One region of the Kitasatospora herbaricolor genome, then DNA from elsewhere that is predicted to be linked to it. Evidence: predicted binding sites of a transcription regulator. Region 1 holds the regulator's gene; each other region holds the start of a gene.

What was found. The regulator HrcA, encoded in region 1, represses chaperone genes, less so after heat shock. The targets are predictions, from matches to a motif close to TTNGCACTCNGNNNNNCNGAGTGCNAA.
Region 2: J2S46_RS23960 (FmdB family zinc ribbon protein) is a predicted target of HrcA. The motif match lies at 1,997-2,023, and genes of this name have one in related genera.
Region 3: groL (chaperonin GroEL) is a predicted target of HrcA. The motif match lies at 6,164-6,190, and genes of this name have one in related genera.

Annotation. Positions count from the first base shown of each region.
Region 1 is NZ_JAUSVA010000002.1:3,061,340-3,071,550, reverse strand. It holds gene hemW (radical SAM family heme chaperone HemW) at 1-440, shown strand, start outside; gene J2S46_RS13795 (DUF3097 domain-containing protein) at 586-1,422, opposite strand; gene J2S46_RS13790 (DUF2785 domain-containing protein) at 1,480-1,941, opposite strand; gene J2S46_RS13785 (hypothetical protein) at 1,960-2,274, opposite strand; gene pspAB (PspA-associated protein PspAB) at 2,328-2,912, opposite strand; gene htpX (zinc metalloprotease HtpX) at 2,977-3,897, opposite strand; gene hrcA (heat-inducible transcriptional repressor HrcA) at 4,151-5,242, shown strand; gene dnaJ (molecular chaperone DnaJ) at 5,316-6,455, shown strand; gene J2S46_RS13760 (16S rRNA (uracil(1498)-N(3))-methyltransferase) at 6,714-7,463, shown strand; gene J2S46_RS13755 (S41 family peptidase) at 7,671-10,211, shown strand, end outside.
Region 2 is NZ_JAUSVA010000002.1:5,385,183-5,395,393, forward strand. It holds gene mscL (large conductance mechanosensitive channel protein MscL) at 186-602, opposite strand; gene J2S46_RS23955 (hypothetical protein) at 690-923, opposite strand; gene J2S46_RS23960 (FmdB family zinc ribbon protein) at 1,632-1,973, opposite strand; gene J2S46_RS23965 (MFS transporter) at 2,236-3,642, opposite strand; gene J2S46_RS23970 (potassium/proton antiporter) at 4,003-5,487, opposite strand; gene J2S46_RS23975 (penicillin acylase family protein) at 5,949-8,669, shown strand; gene J2S46_RS23980 (5-formyltetrahydrofolate cyclo-ligase) at 8,685-9,296, opposite strand; gene J2S46_RS23985 (GGDEF domain-containing protein) at 9,359-10,211, shown strand, end outside.
Region 3 is NZ_JAUSVA010000002.1:5,189,978-5,200,188, reverse strand. It holds gene J2S46_RS23130 (HelD family protein) at 1-801, shown strand, start outside; gene J2S46_RS23125 (copper homeostasis protein CutC) at 903-1,607, opposite strand; gene J2S46_RS23120 (hypothetical protein) at 1,756-2,697, opposite strand; gene J2S46_RS23115 (PadR family transcriptional regulator) at 2,694-3,041, opposite strand; gene J2S46_RS23110 (HD domain-containing protein) at 3,163-3,798, shown strand; gene J2S46_RS23105 (DUF8819 family protein) at 3,868-4,224, opposite strand; gene groL (chaperonin GroEL) at 4,385-6,007, opposite strand; gene J2S46_RS23095 (cold-shock protein) at 6,416-6,619, opposite strand; gene J2S46_RS23090 (MoaD/ThiS family protein) at 7,233-7,511, opposite strand; gene thrC (threonine synthase) at 7,543-8,844, opposite strand; SAM riboswitch class I at 8,862-8,995, opposite strand; gene J2S46_RS23080 (glucosyl-3-phosphoglycerate synthase) at 9,175-10,206, shown strand.

The DNA.
Region 1 (10,211 bases):
GCAAGGCCGGGTTCGGCTGGTACGAGGTCTCCAACTGGGCCACCTCCGAGGCCGCCCGCTGCCGCCACAACGAGCTCTACTGGACCGGCGCCGACTGGTGGGGCGCCGGCCCCGGCGCGCACAGCCACGTCGGCGGCGTCCGCTGGTGGAACGCCAAGCACCCCGCCGCGTACGCCCAGGCGCTGGCCGAGGGCCGCACGCCCGGCCAGGGCCGCGAGGTGCTCCCGGCGGCGGACCGCCGGGTCGAGCGGATCCTGCTGGAGCTGCGGCTGGTCGAGGGCTGCCCGCTCTCCCTGCTGGCCCCGGCCGGCCTGGAGGCCGCCCACCGGGCGCTCGACGACGGCCTGCTCGACCCCGCCGCCTTCGAGGCCGGCCGCGCCGTGCTGACCCTGCGGGGGCGGCTGCTGGCGGACGGCGTCGTGCGTGACCTCGTGGACTGAGTCCCGTCGGCGTGGGAGCAGCCGTCGCCCGGGGCCTGCCCGATCACCGCTCCGAGCGGACCAGCAGGTTCGGCGACCCCGTTCGCCGGCCGTGCTCGGGGTGACGCCCGACACGGTGGAGTACCGGACCCACGCCCGAGGGCGCTCAGTCCTCCGTGAGCGTCACGAAGTCGATCAGTTCCTCGACCCGGCCCAGCAGGGCCGGGTCGAGGTCCCGGTAGGAGTTCACCGAGGCGAGGATCCGCTTCCAGGCGGCGGGGGTGTCCACCGGCCAGCCGAGCCGGCGGCAGACGCCCTCCTTCCAGGACTCCCCGCGCGGCACCTGCGGCCAGCCGGGGATGCCGACGCTGGCGGGCTTCACGGCCTCCCAGACGTCGATGTACGGGTGGCCGACGACGAGCACCGAGGAGCCGGTGACCTGGCCGGCGATCCGGTGCTCCTTGGTGCCCGGCAGCAGGTGGTCGACCAGCACGCCCAGGCGCCGGCCCGGGCCGGGGGAGAACTCGGCCACGATCGCGGGCAGGTCGTCGATGCCCTCCAGGTACTCCACCACCACGCCCTCGATCCGCAGGTCGTCGCCCCAGACCCGTTCGACCAGCTCGGCGTCGTGCCGGCCCTCCACGTAGATCCGCGACTCGCGGGCGACCCGGGCCCGGGCCCCGGGCACGGCCACCGAGCCGGAGGCCGTCCGGCCCGGCCCTTTCGCCGGCGCGGGTGCCGCGCCGGCCGGCCGGACCAGGGTGACCACCCGGCCCTCCAGCAGGAAGCCGCGCGCGCCCATCGGGAACACCCGGTGCTTGCCGAAGCGGTCCTCCAGGGTGACCGTCAGCCCCTCCGCCGTCTTCTCGCACCGCACCACCGCCCCGCAGAAGCCGGTGGCCGCCTCCTCCACCACGAGGCCCCGCTCGGCGGGCACCTCCGGGGCGGGCTGCTGCCGCTTCCACGGCGGGGTCAGGTCCGGGCCGTAACTCCTGCTGCGCATCCTCGGACTATACGAAACCCTCCGTCACCCCACCGCCGGGCACGCGCACCCGGCGCCTCACCCGAGGAACGGCGCGACCACCGACAGCACCTCGGCGAGCCGCGCGAGCAGCGCCGTACGGTGCGTCAGCGGTACGGCTTCGCCGACGCCTTGGGGGCCGGGTCGCACACCGCGGTCGGCCAGCAGATAGAGCATCCGCAGGGTGCGCATGGTGTTGGAGGCGTACGCGGGGACGGGGCCGGGCGTGCCGGCCGCGAAGTCGGCGGCGACGGCGTCCAGCCAGCCGAGCGACTCCTCCCAGGTCAGTTCGGGACGGGTCAGGACGAGGGCCGGCGCCCGGGCGAGCCGGTCGTCCTCCTGCGCGTCCCACACGTGGGTGGCGGGGGCCAACAGGCGGGCCGCGCCGAGGTCGAGCAGCGGCGCCGGTGCGACCTGCGGGCAGCGTCCGAGGGCTCCCAGCAGGTCGGCGCCGTGGGCCACCGCGTGCAGCCGGCCGAGCTGCGGGTGGTGGCCGCGCAGGTCCGTCTCGGCGGGGTATCAGTCGGCGAACGCCGTGACCCGGCCGGCCCGGTGGTCGCCGTTCCTGACGAGCGCGGCGAGGACCGGCGCGGCGAAGCTTCGGGTCTGGATCTCTGGGTCGGACAGTCGCGCCGCCATCGTGTCGCCCAGGTCGCGTCGCAGCTCCCGGTCGAGCCCGGGGATCCAGCGGGCCAGCAGGGTGTACGCCTGGTCGTCGCGGAGCACCGGGTCGGGCGAGCGCAGCGCCTCGGTGAGTTCGGCGACCAGTCCGGCCGGGGAGCGGTCGGCGGGCCGGGCCGAACCGTGGTCGATGATCTGCTGCCAGTCGGTCATGACCGGCAACGGTAGGGCCCGGACGGCGCCCGTACCAGGGATTCCGGGCCGGCTCAGAGCCCCGGCGCGCCCCAGACCGGGAACCAGCGGGAGAGGTCGGACTCGACCCGCAGGTCGTTGCCGAGCATCGCCTTGATCTGGAGTTCCAGCGGGCTGTTGCGCTTCTCGCCGCCGCCGGGCACGGGCGCGAAGGGGAAGAAGGTGCCGCGCTTGTACAGGTAGACCAGGGCCAGCGACTGCCCGGCGTCGTTGCGGAAGCCCACCAGGGAGCAGAGCAGTTGCGGGCCGAAGCCGTTCGCCTCCAGCTCGCTGTTGACCGCGTGCAGGTCGTTGACCAGCTCCGGCAGCTCCTCGGGGGTGTGCCGGGCCAGCAGCCAGGAGTAGCCGTAGCCGTCCTGGCTCGCCTCCACCGGGACGCCGCCGCGGCCGGTGTCGGCGTCCAGCAGTTCGCGCACCTGCCGCTCCACCTCGCCGAAGGCGCCGCCCTCGACGGCCGCGAAGCAGACCGAGCCGAGCCCGGTGGGCCGGAACCCGGCGGCGGCCTCCAGGGTCAGCGCCGCCGACGGCACGCCGAAGAGCTGGTCGAGGTCGGGCCGGACGGGCTTGCTGCGGCCGAACAGGGTGTCCAGGAATCCCATCGGGCTCCTCCACGGTCGATCGGGCGAGGGATCGGGCCTTACGGGATCCGCTGTTCCCGGGCGGTCAGCGGTTGAGGTCGGTCGAGATCCGCGCGAGCTGCTCCAGCCGCTTCTCCAGCGACGGGTGGGTGGACAGCAGCTGGCCGGCCGCCTCCCGGGCGCTGAGCGCGGGGGCGAAGTAGAAGGCGTTGTACGGCTGCGCCTGGCGCAGGTCCCTGGTGGGGATCGCGGCGATCTGGCCGGTCACCTTGGTCAGGGCGGAGGCCAGCGCGCTGGGGCGCCCGGTCAGCTGGGCGGCGGCCCGGTCGGCGGCCAGCTCGCGGTAGCGGGACAGCAGCCGGGTCAGCAGGAAGCTGATCACGTACACCACCATCGAGACCAGCGGGATGATCAGCATCGCGATGGCGGCGTTCTGGTCGTTGCTGTTGCGGTTGCCGCCCATCAGCCCGCTGTACATGGCCATCCGGGTCATCGCGCCGGCCAGCACGCCGAGGAACCCCGCGACGGTCATGACGGCGACGTCCCGGTGGGCGACGTGCGAGAGCTCGTGGGCGAGGACGCCCTCCAGCTCCTCCGGCTCCAGCCGGCGCAGCAGGCCGGTGGTGACGCAGACCACGGACTTCTCGGGTTTGCGGCCGGTGGCGAAGGCGTTCGGCATGTCGTTCCGGGAGACCGCCACCCTGGGCTTGGGCATGTCGGCGAGTGCGCAGAGCCGGTCAATGGTTCCGTGCAGCTGGGGGTACTGCTCGGGGGTGACCTCGTGGGCGCCCATCGCCCGTTCGGTGATCTTGTCGCTGAACCAGAACTGGGCGACGAACAGCCCGCCCGAGATCAGCACGATGATCGGCCAGGCCCCGCGCAGCAGCACGATGAGCACACCGGTGAAGCCCACGTACAGGAGGCCGATCACGAACATCGTGGCGACCATCCGGCCGGTCAGTCCACGGTCGGGCGCGAAACGGGTGTGCTGCCCTGAGGTCGACATCGCTGCTCCTCGCATTCGCCGGTTGACTTCGATGCTGCCACCTGGCGGGGCGGGCGGCATCACCCCGCGCGGGGCGGTGCGTGCAGGATCACCACCGACGGGCCGTTCCTGCCGTCGGGCCCGGGCCTTACACTGGCAGGTACGGTTCTGGCACTCGACTGTCCTGAGTGCCAGGCGGCCCACAGCGGGTGATCCACCGGGTGACCCAGACCGAGTCATAACGGACAACGTGCGAAGACGGAGGTGCGTGCCCATGGCCAACGACCGCAGGGCGGACGACCGCAAGTCCGACACCAGGCACCTCGACGGCAGGCAGCTCGACGTGCGTCCGCTGGACGACCGCAAGCTCGCGGTGCTGCGCGCGATCGTCCAGGACTACGTCGGCACCGAGGAGCCGGTGGGCTCCAAGGCCCTGGTCGAGCGGCACAGTCTCGGGGTCTCCCCGGCGACCGTGCGCAACGACATGGCGGCCCTGGAGGAGGACGGCTACATCCAGCAGCCGCACACCAGCGCCGGCCGCATCCCCACCGACAAGGGCTACCGGCTCTTCGTCGACCGCCTCGCCGAGGTGAAGCCGATGACCGCGCCCGAGCGGCGCGCGATCCGGCACTTCCTGGACGGCGCGGTCGACCTGGACGACGTGGTCGCCCGGACGGTGCGGCTGCTCGCGCAGCTGACCCGGCAGGTCGCCGTCGTGCAGTACCCCTCGCTCTCCCGCTCGACCGTGCGGCACATCGAGCTGGTCGCCCTCGCGCCGGCCAAGGTGATGCTCGTCCTGATCACCAACACCGGCCGGGTCGAGCAGCGGATGGTCGACTGTCCCGGCACGGTCGGCGAGACCGTCCTGGCGGACCTGCGGGCCCGGATCAACGCCCGCGCCGTCGGGCAGCGGCTGCCGGACGTCCCCGAGCTCCTGGAAGGCCTGCCGGCCGCCTTCGAGGCGACCGACCGCCCGACCGTCACCACCGTGCTGGCGACCCTCTTCGAGGCGCTCGCCGAGCAGAACGAGGAGCGGATCATGCTGGCCGGCACGGCCAACCTGACCCGCTTCGGGCACGACTTCCCGCTCACCATCCAGCCGGTGCTGGAGGCGCTGGAGGAGCAGGTCGTCCTGCTCCGCCTGCTGGGTGAGACCGGCGACGCCGGGATGATGGTCCGGATCGGCCGGGAGAACGCGTACGAAGGGCTCAATTCCACCTCGGTCGTCTCGGTCGGTTACGGTTCGGGCGACGAGAGTGTGGCGAAGCTGGGCGTGATCGGTCCGACCCGGATGGACTACCCGGGCACAATGGGGGCGGTGCGAGCGGTGGCACGGTACGTGGGTCAGATCCTGGCCGAGTCGTAGAACAGCGCCGTTGGACCTCCAACGGTGACAACCAGTCGCAGCACTTCTAGAGGCGGAACAAGCGGAGCATTTGGTGGCCACGGACTACTACGCGGTACTCGGCGTCCGACGGGATGCGGGGCAGGACGAGATCAAGAAGGCGTTCCGGCGCCTTGCCCGTGAACTGCACCCGGACGTCAACCCGGACCCGAAGACGCAGGAGCGGTTCAAGGAGATCAACGCCGCCTACGAGGTGCTCTCCGACCCGGCCAAGCGCCAGGTCTACGACCTCGGCGGCGACCCCCTCTCCCCGAACGGCGGCGGCGCGGGCGGATTCGGCGCGGGCGCGGCCGGATTCGGCTTCTCCGACATCATGGACGCGTTCTTCGGCGCCGCCTCCGGCCAGCGCGGGCCCCGCTCGCGGACCCGGCGCGGCCAGGACGCGATGATCCGGCTGGAGATCACCCTGGAGGAGGCCGCCTTCGGCACCACCAAGGAACTCCAGGTCGACACCGCCGTGACCTGCACCACCTGCTCCGGCGAGGGGGCGGCCCCCGGCACCTCCGCGCAGACCTGTGACATGTGCCGCGGCAAGGGCGAGGTCTCCCAGGTCACCCGGTCCTTCCTGGGCCAGGTCATGACCTCCCGCCCCTGCCCGCAGTGCCAGGGCTTCGGCACCGTCGTGCCCACCCCCTGCCCCGAGTGCGCGGGCGACGGACGGGTCCGCGCCCGCCGCACGCTCACCGTCAAGATCCCGGCCGGGGTCGACAACGGCACCCGGATCCAGCTGGCCGGCGAGGGCGAGGTCGGCCCCGGCGGCGGCCCGGCCGGCGACCTGTACGTCGAGATCGCCGAGACCGCCCACCCGACCTTCCAGCGGCGCGGGGACGACCTGCACTGCACGGTCACCATCCCGATGACGGCGGCCTCGCTCGGCACCCAGGTGCCGCTGCAGACCCTGGACGGGCTGGAGGAGGTCGACATCCGGCCCGGCACCCAGTCCGGCCAGTCGATCCCGCTGCACGGGCGGGGCATCACCCATCTCCGCGGCGGCGGCCGGGGCGACTTGATAGTGCATGTCGAGGTGCAGACGCCCACCAAGCTCGACCCCGAGCAGGAGGAGCTGCTGCGCCGGCTGGCTCTGCTGCGCGGCGAGGAGCGCCCCTCGGGCACCTTCGCCCCCGGGCAGCAGGGGCTGTTCTCGCGGCTGAAGGACGCCTTCAACGGCCGCTGAGCCGCCGAGCCCCGGGCGCAAGCGCGGCAGCGGCCCGTGACCCCGTACGACGGGGGCGCGGGCCGCTGTCACCCCCGCGCGGGCCCGTCGGAGCGCGCCGCGGGACGCCTCGCGCGCGGGGGCGGCGACGTGCGCTCCCCGGCGTACGCGTCAGCGCCCCCGTAGGCCCGCGCGCCCGAGCAGCCCCCGCGGCCCCGACCCGCACACCTGAGCACCAGCACCAGCACCAGCACCGCCAGCCCCCGGAGGCAGACCCCGATGACCGCACCCGTGTTCGTCACCGACTCCGCGCGGCTCGAAGGCGCCGCCGCCGGCACGCTGGTCCGCCTGGACGGCCCCGAGGGCCGGCACGCCGCCGCCGTGAAGCGACTGGAGCCCGGCGAGGCGGTCACCCTCGCGGACGGGCTCGGCCTGGGCGTGGACGGCACCGTCGCGGCCGTGCACGGCAAGGACGCGATCGACGTCACGGTCCTCGCGGTGCGCCGCGAGCCCGGTCCGTCCCCGCGGATCGTCGTCGTGCAGGCCCTGCCCAAGGGCGACCGGGGCGAACTCGCGGTCGAGACCATGACCGAGGTCGGCGTCGACGTGGTGATCCCGTGGCCGGCCTCCCGGTGCATCACCCAGTGGAAGGGCGACCGCGGGGCGAAGGCGCTCGCCAAGTGGCGGGCCACCGCGCGGGAGGCGGGCAAGCAGTCCCGCCGGTTGCGGTTCCCCGAGGTCCGCGACCCGATGACGACCCGCCAGCTGGCGCCGCTGCTGGCCGGGGCCGCGTTCGCCGCCGTGCTGCACGAGGACGGCGCCCAGCCGCTCGCCGCCGCCGCGCTGCCGCCCGCCGGTGACCTGGTGCTGATCGTCGGCCCCGAGGGCGGGGTCTCCCCGGAGGAGCTGGCGGCCTTCGCCGAGGCCGGCGCGGGGCCGTACCGGCTGGGCCCGTCCGTGCTGCGCACCTCGACGGCCGGGGTGGCGGCCGGCGCCCTGCTGCTCGGGCGGACCGGGCGCTGGTCCTGACCGGGCACCGAGCCTGACCGGGCACCGGGTGCCGCACCGTCTGCCGTCTGCCGCCGGTCCGCCCGGCGACCGGCCGGGTGCGAACGGCCGCCCCACGGCCGGGCCCGCGGCCGGCCCGTCCCGGGCCCCGCGGCGGGGGGCGCCCACCCGGGTTCGCTGTCGAAGAAAACGCTTCGCACTGTGCGTGCACATGCATAAAGTGACGCCGTGACCGAACCCCACAGCACCCTCGCGGGCGCGTACCTGCGCCACCCCCACCTGCACGGTGACCTGATCACCTTCGTCGCCGAGAACGACATCTGGCTGGCCCCGCTCGACGGCGGCCGGGCCTGGCGGCTGACCGCCGATCAGGTCCCGGTCTCGCACCCCAGATTCTCCCCGGACGGCCGGCACATCGCCTGGGCGTCCACCCGCGACGGCGCGCCCGAGATCCACCTGGCGCCGGTCGAGGGCGGCCCGGCCCGCCGGCTGACGTACTGGGGCAGCGGCCAGACCAGGATGCGCGGCTGGACGGCGGACGGCCGCCCGATCGCCACCACCACGGCCGGCCAGGCGACCCTGCGGCGCAGCTGGGCGTTCGCCGTCCCGCTGGACGGCGGCGAGCCCGCCCGGCTGCCGTACGGTCCGGTCGGCGGCCTGGCGCAGGAGCCCGGGGCCACGGGGGAGTCCCCGGCCGGGGGCGGGGGGCGGGTGCTGCTGCTGTCCGCCTGGAGCCGCGAGCCAGCGCACTGGAAGCGCTACCGCGGCGGCACGGTCGGCAAGCTGTGGATCGGCACCGAGGAGTTCACCCGGGTGCACGCCGGGCTGGGCGGCAACATCGAGTCCCCGCTCTGGGTCGGCGGCCGGATCGCCTTCCTCTCCGACCACGAGGGCGTCGGCCGGCTGTACTCCAGCCTCCCGGACGGCAGCGACCTGCGCGTCCACACCACCGCGGACGACGGCTTCTACGCCCGCAACGCCAGCACCGACGGCGCCCGGGTGGTCTGGCACAGCGCGGGCGACCTCTGGATCCTGGACGACCTGGACGGCGCCGAGCCGCGCCGGCTCGACATCCGGCTGGCCGGCCCCGCGACCGGCCGCCGGCCGCGCCCGGTCGGCGCCGCGCACTGGCTGTCGGGCGTCGCCCCGGACCGCACCGGCCGGGCCAGCGCCGTGGTGGTGCGCGGCAGCGTGCACTGGCTGACGCACCGTGAGGGACCGGCCCGGGTGCTGGACGAGACGCCGGGCGTCCGCGCCAGGCTGGCCCGGGTGGTCCCGGGCGAGGACGGCGCCCAGGGCGTGGTCTGGGTGACCGACGCGGAGGGCGACGACGCCGTCGAGTACGCCCCGGCGGTGCTCGGCGCGGAGCGGCGCCGACTGGCCGCCGGGCAACTCGGCCGGGTGCTCGGCCTGGTCGTCTCGCCGGACGGCAAGCAGCTGGCGGTGGCCTCCCACGACGGCCGGGTGCTGCTGGTGACCCTCGCCGACGGCACCGTGCACGAGCTGGCCCGGAGCACCGACGGCGAGGTCAACGGGCTGGTCTTCAGCCCCGACTCGGCCTGGCTGGCCTGGTCGCAGCCCGCGCTCGGACCGTGGTCGCTGCGCCAGATCGTGCTCGCCAACCTGGCCACCCGCTCGGTCGGCGAGGCCACCCCGCAGCGGTTCGTCGACACCTCGCCGGCCTTCACCGCGGACGGCAAGCACCTCGCGTTCCTGTCGGTGCGCAACTTCGACCCGGTGTACGACGCGCACGTCTTCGACCTGTCGTTCCCCAACGGCTGCCGCCCGTACCTGATCACGCTGGCCGCCGACACGCCGTCCCCGTTCGGCCCGCAGCGCGCCGGCCGTCCGTTCGGCGGCGAGGACGACGAGGCCAAGGGCAAGAAGGCGGACGCCGAGGACGGCTCCGACACGACTCCCGTCACCCGGGTCGACCTGGACGGCATCGCGGACCGGATCATCCCCTTCCCGGTCGAGGGCGGCCGGTTCGGCAGCCTGCGCGCGGTCAAGGACGGCGTGCTCTGGACCAGGCTGCCGCTGGTCGGCGAACTGGGCGACGAGGCGGCCTCGCTGGAGGACGAGCGGCCGCGCCCGGTGCTGGAGCGCTTCGACTTCAAGAAGCTGCGCGCCGAGGAGCTGGTCACCGGGCTGGACTCGTTCTCCGTGACCGGGGACGGCAGCCGGCTGGCGGTGCTGGACGAGGGGCAGCTGCGGATCGTCCCGGCCGACCACAAGGCCGCGGGGGAGGACGACGAGACCGACGTGGACCTCTCCCGGCTGCGGGTCACCGTCGACCCGGCGGCCGAGTGGCGGCAGATGTTCGACGAGAACGGCCGCATCATGCGTGACAACTTCTGGCGCGCGGACATGGGCGGTTTCGACTGGGCCGGTGCGCTGGCCCGGTACCGGCCGCTGGTGGAGCGGCTCGGCTCGCACGACGACCTGGTCGACCTGCTCTGGGAGGTCCAGGGCGAGCTGGGCACCTCGCACGCCTACGTGACCCCGCACGGCACCGGCACCGAGGCCGCCCGCCGGCAGGGCCTGCTCGGCGCGGACCTGGTCAAGGACGGCGAGGTCTGGCGGATCGAGCGGATCCTGCCCGGCGAGTCCTCCGACCCGCGGGCCCGCTCGCCGCTGGCCGCGCCCGGCGCCGCCGTGCGCCCGGGTGACGCCGTGCTGGCCGTCAACGGCCGCCCGGTGGACCCGGTCACCGGCCCGGCGCCGCTGCTGGCGGGCACGGCCGGCCAGCCGGTCGAGCTGACCGTGGCG
Region 2 (10,211 bases), 2.3 Mb from region 1:
GCCGTGGTGCGGCCCTGACCAGTGACGGTCGGGGTGGGTGGTCGCGCGCAGAGGGCGGAGGTGCTGCGGTCGGGTGCGCGGACGGCGGGCGTGCCGGCGGTTGGGGACGTGGGCCATGGGTGGGTCGAGGCCGGGCGGTGGGGGCGCGTGGCCGGTGCTGGGGCTGTGGGCGGTCGGGGGCCGCGTCAGGACCGGCTGAGCAGCGCGTCGCGGATCTCGGTGAGCAGGGCGACCTCCTTGACCTCCGCCTCGGTCTGGACCTCCAGCAGGGTCTTGCGCCGGGCGGCGAGCCGGTTCATCGGGAGGATCAGGACGAAGTAGACGACCGCTGCGGTGATCAGGAACTGCAGCGCGGCGCTGAGCACGGACCCCCAGAGGATCAGGATGCCGGTGGTGGCCTCCCCGGTCGCGCTGAGCTCGCACGGCCCCTTGAGGCAGGAACTGTAGGCGGCCAGGTCCTTGGCGCCGAAGGCGCCGACGATGGGGTTGATCACGCCCTTGACGAAGGCGTTGACGATGTTGGTGAACGCGGCGCCGATCACGACGGCCACGGCGAGTTCGACGACATTGCCGCGGAGCAGGAATTCCTTGAAGCCCTTCATGTCGCGTGAACGACAGAGCGCTGACCTGGTCACGGGTGAATTGTCCTGAGTTGTTCGGCTCTGTCCCGCACCCCGGCCGTGCCCGCCTCACGGGGTCTGCGGTGCGCCTCCGCCGGGGGTGCACCGGGGTGCGGCGGCGGGTTCGTGGGCGGCCGCCGTGGTCGAGGTGGCGGCCGGAGGTGGTGGGCCGGGCCGCAGCGGCCCGGCGGCGAGCGCGGTGGCCGCCGCGAGCAGCCCGGTGACCAGCACCCCCGGCCGGTGCCGTACGGCCTGTTGCAGCCGGTGCCGCCCGCTCCCGCCGCGGCGGATCGGCGCGAACACCGGCACGTCCCGTCCGGGCGGCACCGCGGGCCCGGAGGCCGGGACGGTGCGTCGGGCCGACGAACGGTGCCGCGAACCGCCGGGAGGGCCCGGCGACGGGGTAGGGGACGGCGGGGTGCAGGACGGCGGCGGGACCGGCCGCGCGTACGCGGGGTGCGTCTGCGCCTGGCCGCACGCGGGCGCGGCCGGCGGACGGACGTCGGCGGACGGGAGCAGGGGCCGGGGGGAACGGGTCATGACGGGCACCGCCTCGGATCGGGAGCTGGTCAGCGGCACGGCCGGACCTGCCGCCGGTGAGCTCGTACCGCGCTCACCGGTGCCGGGCCGGTCGTGCGTGCTCAGCCTGTGTCCGCCGGGCCACCGGCGGAATCCCCGTCCGATTTCCTGTGGACAACTCGGGGCTGTGGACAACTTCGTTCACCCGCAAGGGTGAAGATCATGACGGCGACCCGGGAACAGGAGAAGAAAACGGACCAGCACCCGGAGTCCGGCACCGAGCCCGAGTTCGGAGCCCCAGCGCGGAGCCCGGGTGCGGAGCCCGACGTCAGAGTCCGGAGCCGGGGCCCGGAGTCGGGGCCCGGAGGGCCGAGACCGTGTGCGCACGCACGCGAAAGGGCCTGGCCCCACCGCGGTGAGCGGTGGGGCCAGGCCCTTCGAGATCCGTCCGGGTCCTGGCCGGCGCGCGATCGGCGCGTCCGGCCGGCCGGTTCAGCTCGTCGAGGCGCTGCCGGTCGACTTGGCGGCGGCCGGGGCCGGGCTCGCGGAGGTGCTGGAGCCGCTGGTGGAGCTGCCGCCGGTGGACGAGCCGCCCGTGGAGGAACCGCTCCCGGCTGCGGCGGCCGAAGAGCCCGCGCCGACCGAGCTGCTGGAGGACGAGCGGCTGTCCGTCCGGTAGAAGCCGGAGCCCTTGAAGACCACGCCCACGGCCGAGAAGACCTTGCGGAGCCGTCCCTGGCAGTCGGGGCACGTGGTCAGCGCGTCGTCGGTGAACTTCTGCACCGCCTCCAGGCCGTTGCCGCACTCGGTGCACTGGTACTGGTACGTGGGCACTTGACTTCCTCCTGCACTTCCCCCTGGCACTCTCGCCTGATGAGTGCTAACGACGGTCAATGATGCGGCATTCCGCCTGATCAGTCCAGCGCCGCAGGTGTGAGATACCCCTACCGGCGGGCCCGGGCGGCCGGACGGGCGGGTACGGACGACTGCGCGGCGCCGGGCGGCCGCTCGCGCGACCCCGCCTCGCCCACCGCTCCGACGGCCGCGGGCCGACCGCACCGACGGCAGTGCGCCGCCGGCCGGGGCCGGCCCGGCCTCAGCCCTTCGCGGCCCCCACCAGCTGCGCCGCGGCGCCGCTGGTGGCCAGGGTCCGGCCGGGCGTGGCGGAGGCCGGGCAACCCGCACCGGTGACGGTCGGGGGCATCAGGATCTCGGAGATCCCCGCAGGTGCGGCGGTCACCGCGCCCGCCGGGGCCGCGTCTGCCGCAACCGGGGCCGCCGTCGGCGCGACGAGCAATCGCCGCAGCAGGGCCAGGGCCAGCAGGCCGAGCCCGGCGCCGGCCACCGGCACCAGGAATCCGGCCGACGGGCCGTGGCCGTCGATCAGCCGGCCCGCGACGGTCGAGCCGGCGGCGAGGCCGAGGCCGATCGCGCCGGTCAGCCAGGTGAAGGCCTCGGTCTTGGCGCCGTCGGCGACCAGGGTCTCGACCAGGGTGTAGCCGGTGATCAGGGTCGGGGCGATGGCGAGCCCGCAGACCAGCCCGGCCAGCGCCAGCGCGGTCAGGTTGGGCATCGCCCAGAGGGTGGAGCAGCCGAGGACCAGCAGCGCGTAGCTGCCGAGCATCCGCCGGCGGGCCGAGCGGCGCCAGGCGACCATGCCGTAGAGCACGCCGGCCAGCATCGAGCCGCCGGCGAAGACGCCGTACACGATGCCGCTGGCGCCGGGGCGTCCGGCCGCCTCGGCGAAGGCGGTCACAGAGACCTGCATGGCACCGAAGACGGTGCCGACGCCGAGGAACGCGCCGGCCAGCAGCCGGACCCCGGGGGAGGCGAGCGCGGAGACCCGACGGGTGCCCGGTACCTGCGGGTGACGGGCCGGTGCGGTGCTCCGCTGCGCGGCGAAGGCGAGCCCGCCGACGACGGTCAGGGCGGCCTCGGCGACGAGTCCGGCGGCGGGGGTGACCCCGGTGGCGACGGCGGTGGCGAGCACCGGACCGACCACGAAGGTGAACTCGTCCGTCACGGACTCGAACGCGAAGGCGGTGTTGAGGGTGCCCGGCGAGGAGTCGGCCAGCTTGGTGACCCAGCGGGCCCGGACCATCGCGCCGATCTGCGGCACGCTGGCGCCGGCCGGGGCGGCGGCGAGGAAGAGCGTCCAGACCGGGGCGTGGCCGAGGGCCAGCGCGATCAGCGCGCCGACCGATACCGCGTGCACCAGCACGCTCGGCACCAGGACGGCGGACTGGCCGAAGCGGTCGGCGAGCCGGCCGGTCTGCGGGCCGACGAAGGCCTGGGCGACGGCGGAGACCGCCGCGACGGCGCCGGCCGTCCCGTACGAGCCGTGGGTGTCCAGGACCAGCAGCACGATGCCCAGGCTGAGCATCGCGTAGGGCAGGCGGGCGGCGAAGGCGGGCACCAGGAACCCGCGGGCTCCCGGGGTGCGCAGCAGCGTGCCGTACCCGACTCGTGCGGGGGCGTTGTCGACCGTTCGGCGGGCCGTCACGGTCGGTCCTTCCTGCTGCCTGGTAGCGCGGCAGGGGCAAGGGTGGCCCCGACGGCGCCGAGAGTCGTCCTCTCGCGCGTCGACCGGGGTAGATACCGGGCCCGGCATGGGTGCTGCGGGCCGCGGCCGCCGAGCGGTCGCGCCAACTCTGCTTCAGGCAGATGTTGCGGATGTGTCAGTCGTTGTTCGCGTTCTTATACGCGCGTAGACACGCGTATTCCTCCACAGTACAGGCTTCAAGGCAACTCGTCCTGTCGAATCAAGGTGAACGCTCGGTGACGCGGTGGAATTCCACTGCCCCGTCGGCCGGGGCCGTGCCCGCGCCACTGCGGCCCCGCCCCGCCGGTGCCGGGCCCGGGCCTACCGCCCGTTCAGCCAGCCGGCCAGCTTGCCGCCCTTGTCGACGGCCCGCAGCCGCTTCTCGGCGGCCTCGCCGACCTCGTCCGTGGTGACCACCAGCAACTCGTCCCCGCCGCGCAGCACGGTGGTCTTGTCCGGCACGAAACTGCTGCCCTCCCGCACCACCAGGGTCACCGCGGCCCCGGCCGGCAGCCGCAGCTCGCCGACCTCCACCCCGGACATCCGCGAGCCGGCCGACAGGGCCACCGACAGCAGCTGTCCGTGCAGCTTCTCCAGCGGCGCGGACTCGATGCCGAGGTCCTGGCCCATCGCGCCCTCGGAGATCTTCAGCCACTTGGCCACCCACGGCAGGGTCGGCCCCTGGATCAGCGTGAAGACCACGACCAGGATGAAGACGATGTTGAAGATCTCCTGGGCCCGGGGCGCGCCCGACACCAGCGGGATGGTGGCCAGCACGATCGGCACCGCGCCGCGCAGCCCGGCCCAGCTCAGCAGCGCCTGCTCGCGCAGTGGCAGCCGGAACGGGGTGAGCGTCAGGAGCACCGACAACGGGCGGGCCAGCAGCACCAGCACGCTGCCGATGACCAGCGCGGGGACCACCGCCGAGCCCATGCTGGCGGGGGTGCAGAGAAGTCCGAGCAGGACGAACATGCCGATCTGCCCGATCCAGGCCAGCCCGTCCGCGAAGCCCCGGACGGCGGGCCCGTGCGGCAGCTTGGCGTTGCCGAGGATGACCGCGCTGACGTAGACGGCCAGGAAGCCCGAGCCGTGCAGCAGGGCGCCGCCCGCGTACGCGAGCACGGTGAGCGCGAGCACCGCGATCGGGTAGAGGCCGGAGGACGGCAGGGCGACGTGCTTGACCGCGTAGGCGCCGAGCTTGCCGATCGCGAGGCCGACCGCGGCGCCGATGGCCAGCTCGGCGACGATGGTGCCGGTCAGCACGTACCAGGAGTCCGCCTCGCCGGCGGTGGCGAAGGCGACGACCAGGATGACCACGGGGGCGTCGTTGAAGCCCGACTCGGCCTCCAGCAGACCGGTCAGCCGGTGCGGGAGCGGGACCATCCGCAGGACGGAGAAGACGGCCGCGGCGTCGGTCGAGGAGACGATGGCGCCCAGCAGCAGGGCGGCCCGCCAGTCCAGGCCGACCAGGTAGTGGGCGCCGGCCGCGGTGACGAAGACGCTGACGGCGACGCCGAAGGTGGCCAGCACGACGGCGGCCGGCATCACCGGTCTGACCTCGCGCCAGCTGGTCTTGAGGCCGCCCTCGGCGAGGATCACCACCAGGGCCGCGTAGCCGAGGACCTGGGTGAGCTCGGCGTTGTTGAAGGTGATGCCCAGGCCGTTCTGGCCGAGCGCCACCCCGATGCCCAGGTAGATCAGCAGGCTGGGGAGCCCGGAGCGGGTGGAGATGCGCACGGCGACCACCGCGACCAGCAGGATCGCGGAGAATTCGAGCAGGAAGTGGTTCAGGTGGTCAACAGTCACGCAGGGGCACCTCGGGCAGCGGGTGGACGGGGTGGCTGACGGATCGTCACAAGGATCGTTACTCAGTCTAACATTTTACCCGCTCTTTAGGTTGAAATTTCCAGCTCAGAGTCGGTCCCGGGCCCGGGACCGGGACCGGACCCGTCGCCCGGACCCTGCCCCGGCCCGGCGCCGGGCGAGGGGCCGCGCGAGCGGGCCGGCCCGCACCGTCCGAGGGACCACCCTGGCAGCCCACCCCGGCAACCTGCCGGACCTGCTCCGGAGCTGCCTTCGAACCCGCTGCGGAAGCCCCCGGGAGGGCCTTGGATCCCACGGTGGGCGTCCCCCGTGCACGGCCGCCACTTGAGTCGGCCTAATGTGGTGACCTGTCACGGCCGCAACCCGAGACCTGCCCGCCCGTCACCCACCGTCACCCTCCAAGGACGCCCTCCGGGCGACAACGTTTGATGCCAAGGACCCAGATGCCCCGCTCGAAGAAGTTCCGGCGCGCCCGTCTGATCGTGCTCGCGCTGGCCGTGCTCCTGGTGGCCGGAGTCGGTTACGGCGGCTACCGGGGGGTGGCCGCGGTCCGCGCGTCCTTCCCCGACGTCAACGGCAGCGTCAAGGTGCCGGGGCTCTCCGCGCCGGTGGACGTCGAACGGGACGCCAACGGCATCCCCCAGCTCTACGCCGACACCCCCGTCGACCTCTTCCGCGCCCAGGGCTACGTGCAGGCCCAGGACCGGTTCTGGGAGATGGACGTCCGACGGCACATCACCTCCGGACGGCTCTCCGAGATGTTCGGCGCCGGCCAGGTCGAGACGGACACCTTCCTGCGCACCATGGGCTGGCGCCAGGTCGCGCAGAAGGAGTACGACACCCTGCTGGAGCCGGAGACCAAGAAGTACCTGGACGCCTACGCGGACGGCGTGAACGCCTGGCTCGCCGAGCACCCGGGCGGCGAGAGCGCCTCCCTGGAGTACGCCCTGCTCGGCGTCGCCAACGGCGACTACAAGCCGGAGAAGTGGACGCCGGTCGACTCGGTGGCCTGGCTCAAGGCGATGGCCTGGAACCTCTCCGGCAACCTGCAGGAGGAGATCGACCGCTCCCTGCTCAGCCAGGACTTCAGCGCCGACAAGATCGCCCAGCTCTACCCGGACTACCCGTACGCCCGCAACGGCACCATCGTGAAGACCGGCACCGTCAGCGGCGACACCTACAAGCCGGCCGACGGCTCCACGCCGCCGCCCGCCGCCCCGGCCGCCCCCGCCGCACAGGGCGCGGTCGCCACCCAGGCCCTGCTCAAGGACGTCTCCGACCGGATCGACGCCATGCCGCAGCTGCTCGGCCGGCAGGGCCAGGGCATCGGCTCCAACTCCTGGGTGGTCGCCGGCAGCCACACGACCACCGGCAAGCCGCTGCTCGCCAACGACCCGCACCTCGGCCCCGGGATGCCCTCGGTCTGGTACCAGATGGGGCTGCACTGCCGCGCCGTCTCGGCCGCCTGCGCCTACGACACCGCCGGGTTCACCTTCGCGGGCATGCCGGGCGTGGTCATCGGCCACAACACCAACATCTCCTGGGGCTTCACCAACCTCGGCGCCGACGTGACCGACCTCTTCCTGGAGAAGGTCACCGCCCCCGACAGCTACCAGGTGGACGGCAAGGAGGTGAAGTTCGAGCTGCGCAAGGAGACCATCAAGGTCGCCGGCGGCGAGGACCGCACCATCACCGTCCGCACCACCCAGAGCGGCGCGCCGCTGATCTCCGACGCCAGCTCCGAGCAGCGCAAGGTCGGCACCTACGCCCCCAACGGCAACGCCGCCCCGGACCGCGGCACCACCGGCTACGGCGTCGCCCTGCAGTGGACGGCGCTCACCCCCGGCAAGACCATGGACGCCGTCTTCAAGCTGGACCGCGCCACCGGCTGGGACGACTTCCGCGGCGCGGCCAAGGACTTCGCCGTCCCGGCGCAGAACCTCATCTACGCGGACACCAAGAACAACATCGGCTACCAGGCGCCGGGCAACATCCCGGTCCGCGGCACCGGCGACGGCAGCTACCCCTCGCTCGGCTGGGACTCCGCGTACGGCTGGAAGGGCTCGATCCCCTTCGCCACCCTGCCCTGGAGCTTCAACCCGGCGGCCGGCTACATCGTCACCGCCAACCAGGCCGTGGTCGACCCGTCCTACAAGCCCCTGCTGACCAAGGACTGGGAGTACGGCACCCGGGCCAAGGAGATCACCGACCAGATCGAGTCCAAGCTGAAGAACGGCGGCAAGATCTCCCCGGACGACATGCAGTCCGTCCAGCTGGACAACACCAGCGTGATGGCCCAGACGCTGGTCCCGATGCTGCTCAAGGTGCAGATCGACGACCCGTACGTGCGCGAGGCCCAGGACCTGCTCAAGGACTGGAACTTCCACCAGGACGCCGACTCGGCCGCCGCCGCCTACTACAACAGCGTCTGGCGCCAGCTGCTCAGCCTCGCCTTCGGCCAGAAGTTCCCGGCCGGCCTGCGGGCCGAGGACAACTGCCTGCTCGTGCACGCGCCGACCGACCCGACCAAGCCCGACACCACCACCACCATCGTCACCGAGTGCGGCACCCGGGACCCGGGCAAGGCCCAGCCCGACGGCGGCGACCGCTGGATGGAGGTCGTCCGCCAGCAGCTCACCCAGCCCGACAGCGACTGGTGGACCTACATCGACGCCGACCACCACGAGCAGAAGGGCATGAACAACCTGCTCGCGGAGGCGCTGAAGGACGCCCGCCAGGACCTCACCTCGCGGCTCAGCAAGGACATCTCCACCTGGAGCTGGGGCCGTCTGCACACGCTGACCCTGCGCGAGCAGACGATGGGCACCGACGATTCGTCGATCGCCTCCGGCCTGGTCCACAAGATGCTCAACCGCGGCCCGTACGAGCTCTCCGGCGGCACCGCCGCGGTCGACGCGGCCGGCTGGAACGCGGCCGCCGGCTACCAGGTCGACTGGATCCCCTCGATGCGCATGGTGGTCGACCTGAGCGACTTCGACGCCTCGCACTGGATCAACGTCGGCGGCGCCTCCGGCCACGCCTTCCACCAGAACTACAACGACCAGACCGCCCTCTGGGCCAAGGGGCAGCTGCTGCCCTGGGCCTACTCCAAGGACGCGGTCGCCAAGGCGACCAGGAACAAGCTGGTGCTCACCACCGGCTGACCGCCGACGCCCCCGTCACCCCTTCGGGACGCCACCGTCCGCCCGTCCCCGCGGGCCCAGCCGGTGCACGCCCGAGGGGGTGACGGCCGCGTCCACCGGCAGGTCGTGCGGCTCGGCCGGCACGCTGTCCAGCAGCTCGCCCTCGTACAGCAGGGTGGCCAGCAGCGGGTGCGCCCCCGCGCGGGCCAGCCGGGCCAGCACCCGGTCGTAGCTGCCGCCGCCGCGGCCCAGCCGCAGGCCCCGACGGTCCACCGCCAGACCCGGCAGCAGCACCACCGATGCCGCGGTCACCGCCTCCGGGCCCAGCCGCGGCCCGGTCGGCTCCAGCAGCCCGCGGGCCGCCGGGGCCAGCCCGTCCGGGCCCTCGTAGCGGGCCCAGTCCAGGTCGTTGTCGGCCAGCAGGACGGGCAGCAGCACCCGCACCCCGCGCCCCGCCAGCGCGTCCAGCAGCGGGCGCGTGCCCGGCTCGGCGCCCACCGAGACGTACGCGGCCACCGTCTGCCCCGGCTCGGCCAGCCCCGCCGCGTGGCCCGCCAGGGCGGCCGCAGCCTCCTCCCGCGAGCGCGCCGATCCGGCCCGCCGTCGGGCGAGCAACCGTGTCCTCAGTTCCGCCTTCTCGTTGTGCAAGGGATCCTCCACAGCTCTGTGCCCGGTGACGGACAGAGCCTGACATGCGGAAGGCGCCCCGAATGTCCACCGCGCTGCTGGTCCAGGCCATGGCCGTCCTGAGCGTCCCGGCGCTCGCCGGCGCCACCCTGCTCGGGGTCCGGCTGCGCCGGGGTGACTCCGGCACGGCCCTGCGCGAGGCCGGCCTGCGCGGGCGGATCGCCGAACTGGAGGAGCGCTGCGCCGAGCTGGAGCGCACCGCCTCCTGCGACCCGCTCACCGGGGCCTGGAACTACCGGCACCTGCAGCTCACCCTCGGCCGGGAGATCGAGCGGGCCCGCCGCGCCGACCAGCGGGCCGACCGGCTGGACCAACCGCACCCGCTGGCCGTGCTGATGCTGGAGATCTCCGGCTTCGACGCGATCATCGCCGAGCAGGGCCGGGGCCGGGGCAACGCCATGCTCCGCGACCTCGTCCAGCGCCTGGGCATGGAGATCCGCCGCTCGGACACCCTCGGCCGCTACGGCGGCCAGGAGTTCCTGGTGCTGCTGCCCGACACCGGCGTCGAGGGCGCCGTGCAGGTGGCGGAGCGGCTGGTCTGGTCGGTGCGCCGGCACCGCCTGCTGGACTGGTCCTCGGGCCCCCGCGAGCCGCGCCCCGCCGACGGCAACGGCCTGACCGCCGCCGTCGGCATCGCCGTCCTCCCCCGGGACGGCGCCCACGCCGCCCTGCTGCTGCGGGCCGCCGACCGGGCGCTCACCGAGGCCAAGCAGGCCGGCGGCGACTGCTGGCGCGGGGCCGGCCCGCCGCGCCCCGCGGTGGCGCCCCCGGTGCCCGGGGCCCCCGCGGCCCGGACCGCTGCTGCTGCCGCCGCCGACGGCAACGGCAACGGCCCGGACCGGCGCGGCCGGCCGGCGCCCGGGGAACCCGCGCCGG
Region 3 (10,211 bases), 2.1 Mb from region 1:
GCCAAGCCCGGCCGTTCGGTGAGGACCGCCCCCTGGACGCCCGCCGACGCCGTCCTGATCGACGAGGCGACCGACCTGGTGCAGCGCACCGCCTCGCTCGGCCACGTCGTGCTCGACGAGGCCCAGGACCTCTCCCCCATGCAGTACCGGGCGGTCGGGCGCCGCTGCAGCACCGGCTCGGCCACCGTCCTCGGCGACCTCGCCCAGGGCACCACCCCGTGGGCCACCGCCGACTGGGCGCAGGCCCTGCACCACCTCGGCAAGCCCGGGGCCCACGTCGAGGAGCTCACCAAGGGCTTCCGCGTCCCGGAGGAGGTGATCGCGTACGCCTCCCGGCTGCTGCCCGCGATCGCGCCGGGCCTGGCGCCGGCCACCTCGGTGCGTGACGCGCCCGGCTCGCTGACGGTGGACCGGGTCGAGGACGGCCTCGACGCCGCCGTGGTCGCGGCCTGCCGCGAGGCGCTCGCCCACGAGGGCTCGACCGGCCTGATCGCGGCCGACGCCCGGATCCCGGCGCTGGCCGGGGCACTGGACGCGGCCGGTCTGAGCCACCTGACCCCCGGCACCGAGACCACCTCGCAGGCCCGGCTGACGCTCGTCCCCGCCTCGCTGGCCAAGGGCCTGGAGTACGACTACGTGGTGCTGGACGAGCCCGCCGCGGTGGTGGCCGGCGAGCCGGACGAGCGGACCGGCCTGCGGCGGCTGTACGTGGCGCTGACCCGCGCCGTCTCCGGCCTGAAGGTGCTGCACGCGCAGCCGCTGCCGGAGCAGCTGGCGGCCGTGCCGGCCTCGGTGGGCTGACGCCGGGGAGGGGCGGCCGACGTGCCGGCCGCCCCTCCCCGGTGGCGCCGGGCCCTGCCTGCGTACGGGGACGCGGGCGCTGTTCGTTCGTCGATCGGCTCTCAGGCCCCGATCAGGGCCGGGGCGTCGATCAGGGCCCGCCACTCGGCGACCTTGGCCCGGTCCACCGGGGAGTCCCAGCCGCCGACCCGGACGGCGCCGCCGACGTGGAACGCGTCGAAGCCGGCCGCCCGCAGGCCGGGCACGTGCTCGGCGCGCAGGCCGCCGCCGATCAGGATCCGCTGCCCGTAGCCGGGCTCCCCGGCCCGGGCGAGTTCGGCGGTGATGACCTCCCGGCCCGCGTCGACCCCGGCGGGCGCGCCGGACGTGAGGAAGGTGTCCAGGCCCGGCAGGGCGCCGACGGCCGTCCTGACGGCGGCCCGGTCCGCGCTGTGGTCGAGCGCCCGGTGGAAGGTCCAGCGGCAGCCCGCGACGGCCTCCGCCACCGCTCGGGTGGCGGCCAGGTCGACGGCGCCGTCGGCGTCCAGGAAGCCGAGCACGAACTCGTCCGCCCCTTCGGCCCGCAGTTCGGCGGCGCGGGCCAGCAGCTCGTCCACACCGCCGGGCGCGAAGCCGTCCTGGATCCGCAGCATGACCCGCAGCGGGAGGTCCACGGCGGCGCGGATCTCGGCGAAGTCCTCCACCGAGGGGGTCAGCCCGTCGGCGGCCATGTCCGTGACCAGTTCGAGCCGGTCGGCTCCGCCGGCTTCGGCGGCCCGGGCATCCTGGGCGGTCAGCGCGATGACTTCGAAGATTGGTCTAGACATATCGGTAGCCTGCCACATCACCCCGCCCGGCGGCGAGCCCCCACGGCGGAGGGATCGGCCACGCCGCCGGCGCGGGCGCCCGGCCCCCGCCGCGCACCCGCGACCCGGACGGCCCGGGGCGGGGCCGGGGCGAGGCCGCGGCGGCCCCCTACTCCGCGGCCGACCGCGAGCCGCCCACCTCCGGCGCCTTCGGCCCGGTCAGCCGCACCGCGACGGCCACCCCGGCCGCCACCAGCAGCGCGAACGGCAGCAGGACCCGGGTCGAACCCAGGGTGTTGCCCGCCTCGACGGCGAAGATCCCGAGCGCCGGGGGCGCCAGCGCGAGCAGCAGCGCCAGCGGCAGCACCTGCCCGCGCCGCACCCCGACGTACGCCAGCACGGCCGCCCCCACCATCAGCAACTGGAGCGGCGCGACGCCGCCGGCCGTCCCGAAGCGCGACAGGCCCGGCGCCGCGCTCTGCACCGCACCGAACAGGAAGGCCCCGAGGACGACCAGGCGCTGACGCCCGGTCACCCGGCCCAGCAGGTCCGCCGGCGCGGCCGGCACGCTGAGCCCCCAGAGCACGGCCGGCACCGAGAAGGCCGACATCCGGGCGAACAGCGAGAGGTTCGGCATCTCGCGGGTGGCCGCCCAGTACCCCAGCACCACCACGACCGGCGCCACGGTGGCGGCCGGCAGCGCCAGCATCCGGGCCGGCTTCCAGCTGCCGAACAGCACGCCTAGCACCGCCACCACCGGCAGCACCGAGAGCAGGGCCAGCAGCAGCCAGGTCCGACCGCCGGCCCCGGGGTCGGGCAGGCCCTCGAAGGCCGTGAGCAGCAGGACCAGCCCCGCGTGGCCGGCCGCCGCGCCGACCGCGAACGGCGCGGCCGTGGCCAGCGCCCGGCCGGGCAGCCCGGCGGAGGTCAGCCCGGTGCGCAGCCGCAGCCCGTAGGCGCCCAGGTCGAAGGCCTCCCGCAGGGTGGCCGCGCGCCCCGCCCCCGCGGTCGAGTCGGCGAAGACGGCGGCCAGTTCCTCGCCGCGCTCGCCGCGGTAGCCGGCGGGGTAGCACCGCAGCGCGGCCCGCAGCGCCGTGTCGGAGATGGTCATGCGAAGGCCCCCTTGATCCTCGGACGGATGACGGTCAGCCGGCGGTCGGCCTCGGCGACCACCGCGCGCAGCCGGTCGGCCTCGGTGGCGAGCGCGGTGCGGCCGGCGTCGGCGAGCGCGTAGGTGCGGCGGGCCCGGCCGTCCACCACCTCCTCGCTCTCGACCCTGATCAGGCCCTGCTGGAGCAGCCGGTCGAGGGCGCCGTAGAGCGTGCCGGTGCGCATCCGGACCCGGCCGCCGGAGATCGCGGCGATCTCCTGGATGAGTGCGTAGCCGTGCCGGGGGGCATCGGCGAGAGCGGTGAGCAGAAGCAGCGTCGGCTCCTGCATGGAGCGTTCTGTCATGGCTCTATATATATCGGTGAACTACATATGCTGTCCAGCAGAATCAGCAGGCCGCCGGGGCCCCGGCGCGGACCTCCGGGGCGCCCGACGGCGCGGCCGGCCGGCGCGCCACAATGTCCCCATGCCGTCGCCCGAAGCCCTCCCCGACCGCTGGTCCGCCCTGCTGCGCCGCTGCGGCGCGAGCGTCGACCCCGAGCCCTACGGGCGCGAGCTGCTGCGGCGCTGGGCCGAGCCGCAGCGCAGGTACCACACCACCGAGCACCTGCGGGCCGTGCTCGACCGCGTCGACGACCTCGCCGGGCACGCCGACGACCCGGACACCGTCCGGCTGGCGGCCTGGTTCCACGACGCGGTCTACAAGCCGGACCGCTCCGAGAACGAGGAGCGCAGCGCGGCCCTCGCCGTCCGGGCACTCGCCGAGGCCGGGCTGCCGGAGCGGCAGGTGGCCGAGGTGGCCCGGCTGGTCCGGCTCACCGTCACCCACCGCCCCGAGCCGGGCGACCGGGACGGCGAGGTGCTCTGCGACGCCGACCTGGCCGTCCTCGGCGGGGCGCCCGAGGCGTACGCCGCCTACGCGGCCGCCGTCCGGGAGGAGTACGCCTTCGTGCCGGACGAGGACTTCCGGGCCGGGCGCGCGGCAGTCCTGCGCGGGCTGCTCGCGCTGCCGGCGCTCTACCGGACCGCGGCCGCCCTGGAACGCTTCGACGCGGCCGCCCGGGCCAACCTGGCGGCGGAACTCGGACGGCTGGAGGCCTGAGCGGCCGGGCACGGCAGGGGCGGGCAGGCCCGGCCGGGGAGGCTTTCGCCGGAGAGCGTCCCGCCGGGGTCAGCCGAGCTGCCCGACCGGCGCGACCACGGTGGCCTCCTTGCCGCAGACCCAGTGCGGGTCGGGCCCCAGCTCGGGCTCCACGCTCAGCGCGTGCGGGTCGCCGTCCAGCGCGCAGGTCGGGCAGAGCGGCCAGCGGCCGTACGCCTCCAGCAGCGCGTCCTGGACGTCCTGGGCCACCAGCCCGAGCACGTACCCGGTGCCGTCCGGCCACTGCTCCAGCCACCACCGGCGGTGGGTGACGGCGTCCTCGACCAGCGAGACCACGGCGGCGTCCGCCACGTCCCGGGCGCTGAGGTCGGCGAGGATCAGCGCCCTCGCGCTGTGCAGGGCTGCTTCGATTTCAGGGCTGGACATCCGTCCATTGTCCCGTACCGGCCCACCCGCCCGGCCGCCCGCCGGAACCGGGCGGCGGGCGGCCGGCGGCGGGCGCGGCGACCGCACGGGGGAACGCCGCGAGGGCGGCCCCCCGAAGGGGACCGCCCTCGCGATCAGAACCGACCGACCCTCGGAAGGATCAGAAGTCCATGTCGCCACCCGGCATGCCGCCGCCCGCGGGGGCACCGGCCTTCTCGGGCTTGTCGGCGATGACGGCCTCGGTGGTGAGGAAGAGCGCCGCGATGGAGGCGGCGTTCTGCAGCGCCGAGCGGGTGACCTTCGCCGGGTCGATGATGCCCGCGGCGATGAGGTCGACGTACTCGTTGGTGGCGGCGTTCAGGCCGTGACCGGCGGGGAGGTTGCGCACCTTCTCCACCACGACACCGCCCTCAAGGCCGGCGTTGACCGCGATCTGCTTGATCGGGGCCTCCAGCGCCACGCGGACGATGTTGGCACCGGTGGCCTCGTCGCCCTCCAGCTCCAGCTTGTCGAAGGCGACACCGGCCTGCAGCAGCGCGACGCCACCACCGGCGACGATGCCCTCCTCGACGGCGGCCTTCGCGTTGCGGACGGCGTCCTCGATGCGGTGCTTGCGCTCCTTGAGCTCCACCTCGGTGGCCGCGCCCGCCTTGATGACGGCCACGCCGCCGGCCAGCTTGGCGAGGCGCTCCTGGAGCTTCTCGCGGTCGTAGTCCGAGTCGCTGTTCTCGATCTCGGCGCGGATCTGGTTGACCCGGCCGGCGACCTGGTCGCTGTCGCCGCCACCGTCGACGATGGTGGTCTCGTCCTTGGTGATGACCACCTTGCGGGCGGTGCCCAGCAGGTCGACGCCGGCGTTCTCCAGCTTGAGGCCGACCTCCTCGGAGATGACGGTGCCACCGGTGAGGATGGCGATGTCGCCGAGCATGGCCTTGCGGCGGTCACCGAAGCCCGGAGCCTTGACGGCGACGGACTTGAAGGTGCCACGGATCTTGTTCACGACCAGGGTCGACAGGGCCTCGCCCTCGACGTCCTCGGCGATGATGACCAGCGGCTTGCCGCTCTGCATGACCTTCTCCAGCAGCGGGAGGAGGTCCTTGACCGAGCCGATCTTGGAGTTGGCGATCAGGATGTAGGGGTCCTCGAACGAGGCCTCCATCCGCTCCAGGTCGGTGGCGAAGTACGCCGAGATGTAGCCCTTGTCGAAGCGCATGCCCTCGGTGAGCTCGAGCTCAAGGCCGAAGGTGTTGCTCTCCTCGACGGTGATGACGCCTTCCTTGCCGACCTTGTCCATCGCCTCGGCGATGAGCTCGCCGATCTGGGTGTCGGCGGCGGAGATGGAGGCGGTGGAGGCGATCTGCTCCTTGGTCTCCACGTCCTTGGCCTGGGCGAGCAGCTGGTCGGAGACGGCCTTGACGGCCTTCTCGATACCGCGCTTCAGGGCCATCGGGTTGGCACCGGCGGCAACGTTGCGCAGGCCTTCCTTGACCAGGGCCTGGGCCAGGACGGTGGCGGTGGTGGTGCCGTCGCCCGCGACGTCGTCCGTCTTCTTGGCGACCTCCTTGACGAGCTCGGCACCGATCTTCTCGTAGGGGTCCTCGAGCTCGATCTCCTTGGCGATGGAGACACCGTCGTTGGTGATCGTGGGGGCGCCCCACTTCTTCTCAAGGACGACGTTGCGGCCCTTGGGGCCGAGCGTCACCTTGACAGCGTCGGCAAGCTGGTTCATCCCGCGCTCAAGGCCGCGGCGAGCTTCCTCGTCAAACGCGATGATCTTTGCCATGTGAAGTGGTCCTCCGAGACGGCGGTGAATGCTCGGACCGGAAGGTGCCCGCGACGGACGGCCCTGGTGTGCGGGGGTCCTTTCCCCTACCGCTCCCGGGGGCCTCACCGACCCGGTCCGTTGTCACTCTCAAGCTGTGAGTGCTAACGCCAATGATTAGCACTCCGGCATGGCGAGTGCAAGCCCCATCGAGGATCCGGCCGGTCGCGTCCCCCCTCCCGCAGCACTCCCCCGCGGCCGGGCCGGCACCGACGGCTCCGGTACGCACCATCGCCCCGCCCGGACCGGACAGGACCGAACCAGGCCCGGACATGCCGACGGGCCCGTACGACGTGAGTCGTACGGGCCCGTCGGTCGAAGCGGATCACCAGCCCGTGGGCCGAGCCGAGGCTCCGGGGTCCGGAAAGGTCAGACCGCCGCGCGGACCATGTCCGCCTGCGGGCCCTTCTGTCCCTGGGAGATCTCGAACTCGACCCGCTGGCCCTCCTCGAGGGTGCGGTAGCCGTCCATCTGGATCGCGCTGTAGTGGACGAACACGTCCGCACCACCGTCGACCGCGATGAAGCCGTAGCCCTTCTCCGCGTTGAACCACTTGACGGTGCCCTGAGCCATTCCGAACTCCCCTAGTGCTGTGCTGGCCCTTCACGGATCCCGCAGGTCGCGGGCCCGGGTCTGGTTTCGAGGCCGGCCCGGGGAACCCCCCCTGAGCGCAGCCGTGCACGCCGCAGTTGCCCGTCCTGGACCACCGGAGGGTGGCCCGTTGGGCGGGTGAATGCGTCGACCGCGGCTGAATGTATCCGTATCAACGCCCTCTGCAACAGGCCCAGCTGCCGGGAATTCACGGCGCCCGCGGGGGAGCGATTCAGGATGGATGCGGAGAAATTCGGCATTTCATGCCGGGCATACCGGACGAATTGCGCAAATCGCAGCAGGAATTCTGACACCTGCCTGACATGTTTCACAGGCACGACACAAGCGCCGGTCTCAGCGACCGGACCGGCAGGGTCGTACGGGACGCCCACGGGGGCGGAGATCCGCCGGCGGGGGAGGGGGCCCGGTCATCGGCTGTCGGACACTTTACTCCGCCACGGGCGGCCGAATTCCCACCCCTGTGCGGCGAGCCGCCTCCACGACCGGAGAATCGCATTCCGGACGTGAAGGCGGCTCGGGGGTGCGGGGCCTCACCCGGGCGTCCCGGGCGGGTCCGGCGCGCGGCCGGTCGGGGTCAGCAGCCGCCGGCCACCGCGGGGATGATCGAGACGCTGGCGCCGTCCTTGATCTCGGTCGCCAGGCCCTCGGCGAAGCGCACGTCGTCGTCGTTCACGTAGATGTTGACGAAACGGCGCAGCTTGCCCGTGTCGTCGAGCACCCGGGCGGCGATGCCGGCGTGGTTCTTCTCCAGGTCGGCGATGACCTCGGCGAGGGTCGCGCCCTCGGCGGCCACCTCGGCGGCGCCGCCGGTGTAGGTGCGCAGGATGGTCGGGATGCGGACGTTGGCGCTCATGGCGGTCGCTCTCCTAGCGGGGTGGGGGGGATCAGGCGGACGCGAGGCCGGCCGACCGGAAGGACTCCAGGGTCGGGCGGATGGTCGCGGTCAGACCGGCATCGGCCACCGCGTCCAGGGTCTTGAGGCCGTCGCCGGTGTTGATCGCCACGGTCTCCTTCGACGGGTCCAGCTGACCGGTCTCGACGAGCTTCTTCAGCACGCCGATGGTCACCCCGCCGGCGGTCTCCGCGAAGATGCCCTCGGTGCGGGCCAGCAGCTTGATCGCCTCGACCACCTCGGCGTCCGTGACGTCCTCGACGGCGCCGCCGGTGCGGCGGGCGATGTCCAGCACGTACGGGCCGTCCGCCGGGTTGCCGATGGCCAGCGACTTGGCGATGGTGTCCGGCTTGACCGGGCGGATCACGTCCCGGCCGGCCTTGAAGGCGGCGGAGACCGGGGAGCAGCCCTCCGCCTGGGCGCCGAAGATCTTGTACGGCCGGTCCTCGACCAGGCCGAGCTTGATCAGTTCCTGCAGGCCCTTGTCGATCTTGGTGAGCTGGGAGCCCGAGGCGATCGGGATCACGATCTGCTCCGGCAGGCGCCAGCCCAGCTGCTCGCAGATCTCGTACGCCAGGGTCTTGGAGCCCTCGCCGTAGTACGGCCGCAGGTTGACGTTGACGAACCCCCAGCCCTCGCCGGCCGGGTCGCCGATCAGCTCCGAGCAGAAGCGGTTCACGTCGTCGTAGTTGCCCTCGATGCCGACCAGCTCGCCGCCGTACACCCCGGCCATGACGACCTTGCCCTGCTCCAGGTCGTGCGGGATGAACACGCAGGACTTGAAACCGGCCCGGGCCGCCGCCGCGCCCACCGCGCCGGCCAGGTTGCCGGTCGAGGAGCAGGAGAGGGTGGTGAAGCCGAACGCGCGGGCCGCCTCGATGGCGCAGGCCACCACGCGGTCCTTGAAGGAGTGGGTCGGGTTGCCCGAGTCGTCCTTGACGTGCAGCTGGGCGGTGAAGCCCAGCTCGCGGCCCAGGTTGTCGGCCTTCACCAGCGGGGTCCAGCCCGGGTTCAGGTTGGGCTTGGAGGCGACGTCGGCGGGGACGGGCAGCAGCGGCGCGTAGCGCCAGATCGACGCCGGGCCGGCCTCGATCCGCTTGCGCAGCTCGTCCGCGCCGGCCGAGCCGAAGTCGTACGCGATCTCCAGCGGGCCGAAGCACTCCAGGCACGCGAAGCTCGGGCCGAGCGGGAAGCGGGTGCCGCACTCGCGACAGGAGAGTGCGGTGGCGGGGCCGAGGTCGACGGAATCGGTCACGTCTGCGGCGCCGGGGGCGGTGTTCGCGGTGATAGCCATGATGGCGGAGGCCTCTCTCCTCATCTTCCCCATGACGCGGGCGCGCCACAGGACGGAATTGGCACCTGTCCCGCCAGGGCCGCCGAAGCCGCCGTGCGAGAAGGTTGCCGGGACGTCGACGGGCCGTTCCCTCAGTCCCTCTGGATGAGCTCTGTGAAGTTGTGGTCCTGCTCAGCGGGCGACCCCGGCGTGCGAAGGTCTAAGCGCTGTACGAAGACTGTATCCGAAGGCGTCAACCGCCAAGCGGTCCGTCCGCCACGCGAGATGCCCGAGCGAGCGGACCGCCCCACCCGACCCGCGCCGCCGAGGCGCCCCAGCAAGGAGTGTGCCGTGCCTGCCGAGCTGCCCCCCGCGCTTCTCCCGGAGGTGGCGTCCTGGCTGCGCCGCCGGTCCTGGAGCGCGGCCGACCGACCGGTGCACAGCCTGCTCGCCGCCAAGGAGGCGGCCGGCCGGGCCGGGACGATCAGCGTGGTGCTGCCCGCCCTGGACGAGGAGTCGACCGTCGGGGCCATCGTCTCGGTGATCCGCCGGGAGCTGATGGAGCGTCTGCCGCTGGTCGACGAACTGGTGGTGGTCGACTCCGGCTCCGCGGACCGCACCGCCGAGGCGGCCGCCGAGGCCGGCGCCCGGGTCGTGCACCGGGACGCGATACTGCCCCGGCTGCCGGCCGAGCCCGGCAAGGGCGAGGTGCTCTGGCGCTCGCTGCTGGCCACCTCCGGCGAGATCGTCTGCTTCGTGGACGCCGATCTGCGCGAGTTCGACCCGGCCTTCGTCTCGGGCATCGTCGGCCCGCTGCTGACCGACCCTGGCATCCAGCTGGTCAAGGCGATGTACGACCGGCCGTACGAGCTGCCGGGAGCCGGCGAGGGCGGGGACGCCACCATCGACCCGGTCGGCGGCGGCCGGGTCACCGAACTGGTCGCCCGCCCGCTGCTCAACCTGCACTGGCCGGAACTCGCCGGTTTCGTCCAGCCGCTGGGCGGCGAGTACGCGGCCCGCCGCTCGTTGCTGGAGCGGCTGCCGTTCCCCACCGGCTACGGCGTGGAGCTCGGGCTGCTGGTGGACGCCCTGGAGGCGGCCGGCCTGGACGCGCTCGCCCAGGTGGACGTGGGCGTGCGCCACCACCGCCACCAGGACAGCCAGGCGCTCGGCCGGATGGCCGCGACCATCTACCGCACCGCCCTGGAACGGCTGGACCGCACCCACCGGCTCAAGGCCTCCGCCGACCTGGTGCACCCGCTGCTGACCCAGTTCACCCGCACCGGCACGGGCTTCACCGCGCACAGCCACCCGGTCGGCGCGCTGGAGCGCCCGCCGATGCACACCGTCCCGGAGTATGTGAGCCGTCACAGCGGGTACTAGGAAGT